3 regions of the Saccharibacillus brassicae genome follow, and region 1 is predicted to be linked to each of the others. Evidence: riboswitches for the same ligand, from Rfam matches in the RefSeq annotation. Region 1 holds a riboswitch; each other region holds the start of a gene.

Region 1 (3,204 bases):
CGGAAGCCGGCTGTTTGACTTCATTATAGATCCAAACAAAAACGTCTCCCGACCCGAAAGCGAAACCCAATGCCGTCGGAGGAGACGTTCGTCGATCAGGACGTCAAGGCTTCGGCAAGCGAAACCTGCGTCCTATGGATATACGCGTCGGAACGCTTCTTCGACCTGGGGCAGGATATCGTCCCAGCTTGCGTCCGGCAGTTTGCTGACCGTCACGAAGTCGCGCATGCCGAAAATGTTGTCCACGCCGTCGATTTCGACGAGCGCCGCAGCCAGCGGATGCTCGCTCGGCTCTCCCGCTTTGACCGACGTGCTTTTGGGACCTTCGAACAGAACGGAATCCGCTCCGACCCGAACCGAATTGGGATTAGGCGTTTGTTGAACATGAATTTGAACCGTGATAGTCCTCACCTCTTTCGTAAATTTGTCCGCCGGAAAGCGGACGAATTGGCTCTATTGTAACATATGGCCGCCCTGCGGCGCCGACTCTTTCGAAGCGGCCGGGCCTCAAGCGCGGTTTTGCAGTTCTTTCCACACTTTTTTGTTGCTGTATTCGCGCTTGGAACTGATATCCTCGCCGAACCAATCGGGTGGGGAGAACGCCTGCGCGTCTTCGAGCGACCCGAATTCGACTTCGGCCACCGTCAGGTCGAGCTGTTCGTACCGGTCCAGTTCGACCGTGAATCCGTTCCATTCCCCGGTCGTCCGGGTCTTCGTCAGCGGCACCGCTCCCGAAGCCCGGAACAGCTGGTCGTAGATGCTCTCGGTAATGGAGTATTCGATCTCTTCGCGGCTCATGCCGTTGCCCTGCTTGAACGTGTGCGTATATTCAACCTCGCCCGTATCGGCGTCGACCAGTCTGCGCACGCGCACCTCCTGCTGCTCGTCCAGCGCCAGGTAAGTCTGCTCGATCGTCTGCTGCGAGCGGCGCTGGAACGATCCGGCGGCGATCAGTTCTTCCGGCGTGCGATCCAACAAAAATTTGCGTTCGATTTCCGTTGCCATGCGGCTTCCTCCTCGTATGCCCGTATTTTCTTCTATAAGTATACCCCGAAAGATCGGGCCCCCGAAAGCCAAGAAGGCGATTTAACGGCAAACGCAAAAAAGCGCGTAGGCTACGCGCTTGAATAGAACAGTAAGCAGGCAAGCGTTCTCATAAAAAAACTTCACATGAACCGTCATGCGTTTTTGTAGCGTTCGTATTCGTTCAACCATTCGTCCAGCTTCTGCGACTGCACCAGCACCCGCTGATCGAGGAAACCGTATTCGTCGGCCAACTGATGGAGAATTCGACGCTGCCTTTCCATCTCATCTTGAATATCTTTGTTGTTCATCTCCAGGCCCTCCCGCTCGAGTCCTCTATACCATAAATCGGTAAAACAGCACCAATCCAAGAGATAAAATCCCAACATTTTAAATAATTTTTTTTGCGCACAGCTATTGCCGAATACGACGAAACTGCCGAAAAAGAAATATCAAACGCTGTTCGTTCGGGCTTTGCGAAACCTTCCGTACCGCCAATTGTAACAAATACGTGCGTTTTTCCCAGCAATAATTACAAATTTGTCACTTGTGTTTCGTTTTCAGCCTGTTATAATCATGCGATGTCGATAAGTTTTTTATGTTTTAAAGGAGCGTTTGACAAACCGATAGTCAGTAAGGTAGAGTATCAATAGTTACAAAATATTAATAAATGCCGAATTTCTTAACGCAAGAAAACGGGGGAACCATTTCGGGTGAATTATTCTTGTTTCAGAGGGAGTATAGGGAAATTCCTACCACCGAGCCCTTAGCTAACTCCGTAGGCATCAGGGGGAAAAATTTTTGAAGAAGCTTGTCATTTCCGTATTGGGAGCAGCCATTTTGTTTACGTCGGGGGCCACAAGTACATATGCCGCCAGCTCCGCACCACTTAACGCCGCAGTAAGTCAAGTCTCGGGCACGCCTTACAAATACGGCGGCACGACGACCTCAGGTTTCGATTGTTCCGGATTCACCCGATATATTTTCAAAAAGTTCGGCGTTTCGCTGGCCCGTACGGCTGCAAGCCAGGCTCAGCAGGGCACGACCGTATCCAAGTCCAATCTCCGCGTAGGGGATCTCGTCTTCTTCAACACGACGGGACGCGGAATTTCGCACGTCGGCTTCTACGTAGGCAACGGCAAGTTTGCCAATTCTTCGAGCAGCAAAGGCGTCAGCATCGCAAGCCTGTCCAATTCGTATTGGGGCAAACGCTACGTGACCGCCAAGCGCGTGACAAGCGACTGGTCTTACGGTCAAATGGTCCAGAGCTGATTTTCTCCGCACGTCTTCGTCTTCATCAACTCTCTCACATTCATCACACCCATATTCGCTTCAATCAACATCTTCCATTAACCCGTTCCTTCCGGCGCACGAGCCGGGGAACGGGTTTTATCGTCTCCGGGGACCGTTCCTTTTAATCAGATACTACATAGACGGACAGTCCGCCGGTTTGGTTGCATTTTCCGCGAACTTTTTTTGAACTTTTTTTCGATTTTGCCCTAACGGGCTTTTTTTGCTATAGTGAACCCATCTTTCCAAATGGGGTGACGAGGAGAATGTTCTGCCGCATCGTTCGAAGTAGCTAAGGATCGGGCCGGATCAAAACGCGTACCGGCTATCAAGGGGGCTCTCTGCCTTCTGATCGCATCCCTTGGTTTTACCACGATGATGCTGGACGGAACCTTCTCTTTTTGCTGCGTCCGCAGCGACTCATTCCCTTTTTGGAAGGCGGTTTTTGGTGTGTTAAAAAATAGCGTGTCCCTGTTCAAAAAACAAATCGTGCTGTACGTGCTGCTCGGCTTCGCCCTGCAGTTCGCTTCGGCTTACGGCATTCATACGTTTCAACGGCTGATCGACCGGATCTCGCTCTCCTCCGGCCTCGGCCAGTTAGGCAGCCTGCTGCTGCTCTACGGCGTGCTGCTCGGCGCGTGCGCCCTGCTGAACTACGCGGCGGAGTACCCGCAGACCCAGCTGCCGCGCGGCCTCACCGAGAAACTCAAGCTGCTGGCGCTCACCCGCCTCTCGAACATGGATTACCGCGCCTATCGCGATCTGGGCACGGGCGAGCTGATCCAGAGCATCGAGAACGGAGCGCAGGCCGGAGCGGGCATCGTGTACGGCTTTTACCTGCGCATCCTGCACGAACTGCTGCCGACGCTGCTGTTCAGCCTCCTGTTCATC
Region 2 (3,204 bases), 1.0 Mb from region 1:
AGCGTTCTCGACGCCGATATCGCCTTTGCGCGTGGCATCGGCTTCGGGAATAAAAGCGTGCTTGCAGCCGGGCACTTTCTGTGCCACGATTTTGCGTATCCGTTCTCCCGCAAAATCCGGATCGGTCAAAATGATTACGCCCCGCCGCTCCATCGCCAGCTTGACGCGGCGAATTACCGCCGCCCCGATCGCCGACCCTCCGGTCTCGATCGTGTCCGCGTCGACCGCCCGCTTGATCGCGACCGTATCGTCGCGTCCTTCCACGACAATCATTTCTCTGATCATGTGTCCGCTCCTTTGGCTCTCATAACAAAAAGAAGAGGAGAACCTCCTCTTCTTCGGTTTCGTTTCCTATACGGTTGATTATAGCATCCGGCGGCCGTCAGCGTAAACGCCCGCTTCGGAAACGAACTTCGTTACGGCTTGTTCGGTCCGATCACGTAAATCGTCAGACCGGATTTGCGGCCAAAGTTCAGCGCCGCTCCGAGGCTGTCGTAGTACATGTCGATCTTCTTGCCTTTGATCGCGCTGCCTGTGTCTTCCGCTTTGCGGTATCCGTATCCTTCGATATAGACCCACCATCCGAGCGGAATTACGTTCGGATCGACAGCGATCGTACGGCCTTCGGCCACGGTCGTGCCCGTTGCGGTGCGCGTTCCGATACCCGGTTGTTCCGAAGAATAAGCGGTAGCGGCCACGCCGGTCAGCACGGTTTTATATTCGAATCCTTTGGCGGACGAGGAAGACTTGGCGGAGGCCGCTTTGGCCGACGGTTTGGCGGCGGCTGCCGGCGCAAACGTCTTCTCGACGACCGGCTCTTTCGTGCCGACGGCGATGATCTCGTCCTGCTTTTCGGTTTTGACTTTTTTGTCGACGACGTACTTGGTTACGAATTCTCCGTCTTGATACACCTTTTCGACCTTGTGGACCACGACGCCTTCGACGCCGGCCTGGACCGTTTTGGTTTTGCCTTTCAGCAGCGAGGAGTCTTCTTTTTCAATCGTCTTGTACGGTACTTTGACTTCCTGATCGGCCGTGAACTTGTTGATGCGGTACACGGACACGTCGGCGTTCTCCGTCAATGGAGCCGTAGCGCCCGGATACACTTTGTCGTGTTCGCCCAGCTCGATGTCCATCGCGGACAGCGCGCCTTCAACCGTTCTTTCGGTCGTCAGGGTCTTTTGCGATTCTCCGCCTACCGTCAGGTTGATCGGAATGGCGGTCGTAATCGCGATCTTGCTGTCCGCTTCGACGGCGGCGCTCAGCGGTACGGAGATCTTGTCGTGCGCGCTGAACGGGATTTCCCATCCTTCAAGCGCCGCGGCTACCGTTTTCTCGGCGGTATAGGCCTGCTTGCTTTTGCCGTCGACGGATACCGTGACCGGCACGGCCGTGGTGATGTTCACCGCTCCGCCGTTTTGGACGGGGGAGCTGACCGGTACCGAGATTTTATCGAATTGGCCGAGCTCGACGTCCCAGCTTGCGAGCGCCGCGGCTACCGTTTTCTCGGTCGTGAAGCGCTTCTCGCTTTTCTCGTCGATCGTCAAGGTGACGGGTACGGCTGTCGTGATCGCGATGCGATCGCCGTCCTGAACCGAAGCGCCGAGCGCCATCGATACGTCATCTTGAGGCTTCAGGCTGAGCGAATGCTCGTCCAGCAGTTCCTGAAGGCTGCCTTTATGCGTGCTTACCGCTTGTTCTTTTCCGTCTACGATCAGCACAATATGCTTCTCGGCCTGTGCATACAGTCCGAGCAGTACCATCGTCACGACTGCGACGACGAATAGTGCGACACCCAAAATTTGAAGCCCGTTCTGGCGTTTCCAACGCCAAGCGTAAGTCATGCTGGATGATCGTGAACCATGGGTGTCTTCTTTGGTGAAAATTCCCACTCTTCCGTCCTCCTCCATAGCCCCGCCGTCAAGTGCATACATAGAAAAATTGACGCGACTACTTGCTATTTTTTCGTAGAAACGGGCAGCGCAAAAAGCGTGCTTCCCGTATGTTCCTCCCGATTCCGATCGGAGAACACGTCTCTACGTTCATCCCGGTCTAAAAGTTCAGCCTTGAATCCCACCCTTATGTACGCTGTTCCCTCCGGCAGAACTGCCATAAAACAAAAGAAGCCTGTGGAAAGAGCGGCTTAAGAAAACTTAAGAGGACTCTTCCGCGGGCTTCCCTCTTATAAAATCGACAAGTTGACGATCTGAGGAAAACATAAGGCGCGTGGCTGCCTCTCTCTTATTGTGCGCTTACGAGGTTAGCTGTCGGGTTCGGACGAAGAGAGTCGTCCTATGTCGGTTCTTCCGCTCATGGCGAGAAGACCTCCAATTCACCCCGTAGACCCAGTTGAAAAGGAATCGACCACGGGCTGCTTTCGCCGAACGGTGAGTTCGGAAATCATAATCGGCAGACCGCTTCGGGTTCCCCCGTTCTTCGTCATTCCTGACGAAGATTCAGCGAGACGGTACATGAATTTGTCGGATTAACCGAACATACGGCCGGATTAATCACTGACAAGATAATAGCTTTTTTCACACTTGTTTGTAAAGCTGCTCGTTTTGACGTATTTCAGAGTAAAAGGTTAAAAATTTGTAATCTTCTGCCCTTTTTTGGACCTAAGAGATTAATATCTCGTAAATACTCTTCTTTTCACCGCATTTGCTCTCTTTAAGAACCGATACCAAAAAGTTTATTCGCATTTTTCATTGTCTGTTCGGCAATTTCTTCCAGAGAAATTCCTTTTAGCTGGGCGGCTGTCTCGGCGACGAGGCGAACATAAGCGGTCTCGTTGCGCTTTCCGCGGTACGGATGCGGCGTCAAATACGGCGCATCCGTCTCGATCAGCAGCCGGTCCATCGGCGTCTTCTCAAGCACCTCTTTGGGCTGCTTGGCGTTCTTGAAAGTGACCGGTCCGCCGAACGAGAGATGGAAGCCCAGGTCGAGGCAGATTTTGGCCGTTTCCCAGCTGCCGGAGAACGCATGCATGATGCCGCCGACTTCCGAAGCGTTCTCTTCCTTGAGGATTCGGATCGTGTCTTCGTGGGCTTCGCGGTTGTGGATCACGATCGGCAGCTTGACCCGTTTCGCCAGCGCGATCTGCTCCCGCAGCACCCGATGCTGAACGTCTTTGGGCGATTTGTCCCAGTGGTAATCGAGCCCGATCTCGCCGATCGCCACCACTTTCTCGTGAGCACAGAGCGA
Region 3 (3,204 bases), 890 kb from region 1:
TTTTTCGCGGATACGCTGCATGTCCCTTACGGGCCGAAGACCAAAGAACAGGTGACGGAATACGTCTGCGAAGCGGCGGAGCGCATTTTGGGCCAAAGCGTCAAAGCACTCGTCATCGCGTGCAATACGGCGACCAGCGTAGCGGCGACCGAGCTGCGGCGCACCTACGACGTGCCCGTGATCGGGATGGAACCGGCGGTCAAGCCGGCCGTCGAGATGAACGGGGCGAGCGGGCGGCGCGTGCTGGTGCTGGCGACCGAACTGACGCTCAGCCAGGCCAAATACCGGGATCTGGTGTCGCGCGTGGACGATCTGGGGATCGTCGATTCGCTGCCGATGCCGGAACTCGTGGAATACTGCGAAGCGCTGAAGTTTGATCCGGCCGAGCTCGGTCCTTACTTTTTGCGCAAATTCGACCGGTTCGACCTAAGCCGCTACGGCACGCTGGTGCTCGGCTGCACGCATTACCCGTATTATGCGGAGCTGCTGGAACAGATTCTGCCGCCGCATATCCGGGTCATCGACGGAAGCGCCGGCACGGTGCGGAGAGTGGCGCGCGTTCTCGAAGAGCGCGGGCTGGCCGGCGGCGGAAGCGGGCGCGTGCGGTTCATGAACTCCGCGGACGATCCGGCCTATCAGGCCAAGCTTGAGCGCGCGTGGGCAATTTTGAACGGCGTAATGCTTTGAGATTTGAATAGGAAAAGAACCCGAAAGAATCAATAAAAAGCTCCCGCCGCGTACGGTCGGAGCCTTCACGGAAGCTGCGCGGACTTGCGATCCGCCTTTCCGATCTTCGAAGCCTGCGACTCGTCTCAGGCTTTTTTCTCGCGCCCGCGCAGGGCAAATCCCGCTCCGAACGAACGTCCCGCAAGGCCGGGCAGGATGCACAAAACGACTTCGTTTCCGCATATGAAAACGGTAACAAAATCCGCTTTTCGACCTAAACGGCCCATCAAGCTCCGGCAAAGTGCCGCAGGCTGCTTTTTCAGCCGCATTTTCAGAGCTAAATCGAGCAAACGGGAGGTTTTCCGCGAAAAGGAAAGATCCGGCTTCGTGGGAGATTCCAATGTCAGCTTTTAACGCCCAAACCCGCAAAAAACGCTCAGGTTCATCCTTTACACGAGGTGTCAGAAGGGGTTAAGATACGGTTCATAAAAGCAGCATATCACCGCGCGAGGCGCGGGAAAATTGCCGCTTCTTCCCGGACTTTCGAAGCTTGGCACATCGAACGTTCCGGCATGCCGCCCACTTTTCGGAAAGGATGATGAGATTCGTCACTCGAACACGAAGACCCAGATTAGACTGCTGAATTTTTCGATAAAAACGGGGGAACCGATCGAGACGCCGCGCAGGCGCTCATGGGGTGAAGCCTGACGCTCTCCGGTACGCCGGATCTGCGGCAGGCGGGGCGACTCTTGCGTCCCAATCCGTCAGCTAACCTCGTAAGCAGAGCAGGAGAGGTGACCTTTTTCGCATCTTTCGAAAACCAGGCCATTCTCACACGTCACACCGGAGCCACATCAGCAGAGGAGGAAAAAGCATGTCGGATGCCATGATCATCATGGCCATTCTGGTCCTTACGGCCGTATCCGCGGGATACATTCTCTGGACCGACCGTACGGTTCAAGCCAAAGAGCAGCGCCGTTAAGCGCGAGCTTGTCAGGGCCGTACGTCCCCATACCGTCAAATGAACCGAAGCCGCGCCGCGGGAGATCCAGCCGCCGCGCGGCTTCTTAATGTCCGCTTGCAGGGATCGCCCATTCTTTTCCGCATCCGGTCTGCCCTTGGTCGATTGTCAAATACCGAGAACTATGGTAGACTAAAAATGCTGTTTTCCATTTTAGAAACTCTGATTCAATCGATACAGGATACGCGGCTTACGCTTAGGAGGTTAAACGACATGGAAATCTTTCTGAAGGTAGTTCTCTTGATCTTTGCTGTCGGTGTGATCACGGTCGTACTGCTGCAAAAAGGCAAAAGCGCAGGCTTGGCCGGCGCAATTTCCGGCGGTGCGGAGCATCTGTTCGGCAAAAGCAAAGCTCGCGGCATGGACTTGGTGCTTGAGCGCACGACCGTCGTACTGGGTGCCGGATTCGTAATCATGGCGTTGTTGACTACGGCTCTGACCAACTAACCCGGCGATCGGGGCGGTTGGACTGCCCGGGAAGCCTTCGTTGATCCTTGGATTCAAGGGAGACGAGGGCTTTTTTTTGTATATATTCAAATAAATGCGTACGAAAAAGCAAGCAAGGATTAAGCATGCGCCAGCGCGGGTACTTTTAACGTATAATAGAGAATGTAGAAGAAAAAATCGAGCATTCGCGATCTGCAGCCGATCGGGCGGTCTGTAGGCAGCCGGAGCCATTTTGAGGTGATAACCATGATAACGGAAGATATGCTGCTGGGCTTTATGCGCGAGAGCGCCTACAAGCCGATGACGCACCAGGAACTGGAGCAACATTTCGGCATCGACGATGCGGAACAGTTTCGGGAGTTTATGAACATGCTCAACGGACTTGAAGAAGAAGGCAAGATCGTACTGACGCGTACCCAGTGCTATGGCGTACCGGAACGTATGGATTTGCTGCGCGGACGTTTGCAAACGCATGCCAAGGGCTTCGGTTTCCTGATTCCCGAGGATCGCGAACACGCGGACGTATACATTAACGCGAACGACATGCTGAGCGCGATGAACGGCGATACGGTGCTGATTCGCATCGCGTCGCGCCGTTCTTCGAACGGACGCATGGAAGGCGAAGTGGTGCGGGTCGTCAAGCGCGCCGTGACGCAGATCGTCGGCACGTACCAGGACGAGGAATCGTTCGGCTTCGTGCTTCCGGACGACAAGCGCATCACGCGCGACATCTTTATCCCGGCCGGACGGTCCGGAAGCGCGCTGAACGGCCAGAAGGTCGTCGTGAGCATTATCGCCTACCCGGAAGGCCGCGCGGCGGCCCAGGGCGAAGTTATCGAAGTGCTGGGCTATAACAGCGACCCGGGCGTCGACATCCTGTCGATCATCCGCAAGCACCAGCTGCCGGAGTCTTTCCCGGACGAAGTGCTCGAAGAAGCGGAGCAGGCGCCGGAGACGATCTCCGACGAAGAGATCAACAGCCAGGGCCGGCGCGACCTGCGCGGCAAGCAGATCGTCACGATCGACGGCGAAGACGCCAAAGACCTGGACGACGCGGTCAACGTGGAACG

What was found. Region 1 has a riboswitch for cyclic di-AMP ahead of FFV09_RS14975 (C40 family peptidase). Riboswitches for the same ligand answer to the same signal wherever they lie in the genome.
Region 2: it holds a riboswitch for cyclic di-AMP, as region 1 does, so the genes downstream of both, FFV09_RS10755 (ubiquitin-like domain-containing protein) here and FFV09_RS14975 (C40 family peptidase) in region 1, are expected to answer to the same signal.
Region 3: it holds a riboswitch for cyclic di-AMP, as region 1 does, so the genes downstream of both, secG (preprotein translocase subunit SecG) here and FFV09_RS14975 (C40 family peptidase) in region 1, are expected to answer to the same signal.

The regions. Positions count from the first base shown of each region.
Region 1 is NZ_CP041217.1:3,610,699-3,613,902, reverse strand. Features, by position in the region: gene FFV09_RS14990 (NifU N-terminal domain-containing protein) at 133-411, opposite strand; gene FFV09_RS14985 (CYTH domain-containing protein) at 508-1,005, opposite strand; gene FFV09_RS14980 (aspartyl-phosphate phosphatase Spo0E family protein) at 1,179-1,334, opposite strand; cyclic di-AMP (ydaO/yuaA leader) riboswitch at 1,685-1,823, shown strand; gene FFV09_RS14975 (C40 family peptidase) at 1,825-2,295, shown strand; gene FFV09_RS14970 (ABC transporter ATP-binding protein) at 2,764-3,204, shown strand, end outside.
Region 2 is NZ_CP041217.1:2,572,918-2,576,121, reverse strand. Features, by position in the region: gene rnmV (ribonuclease M5) at 1-285, opposite strand, end outside; gene FFV09_RS10755 (ubiquitin-like domain-containing protein) at 417-1,844, opposite strand; cyclic di-AMP (ydaO/yuaA leader) riboswitch at 2,234-2,472, opposite strand; gene FFV09_RS10750 (TatD family hydrolase) at 2,671-3,204, opposite strand, start outside.
Region 3 is NZ_CP041217.1:2,725,478-2,728,681, forward strand. Features, by position in the region: gene murI (glutamate racemase) at 1-687, shown strand, start outside; cyclic di-AMP (ydaO/yuaA leader) riboswitch at 1,294-1,465, shown strand; gene secG (preprotein translocase subunit SecG) at 1,901-2,134, shown strand; gene rnr (ribonuclease R) at 2,381-3,204, shown strand, end outside.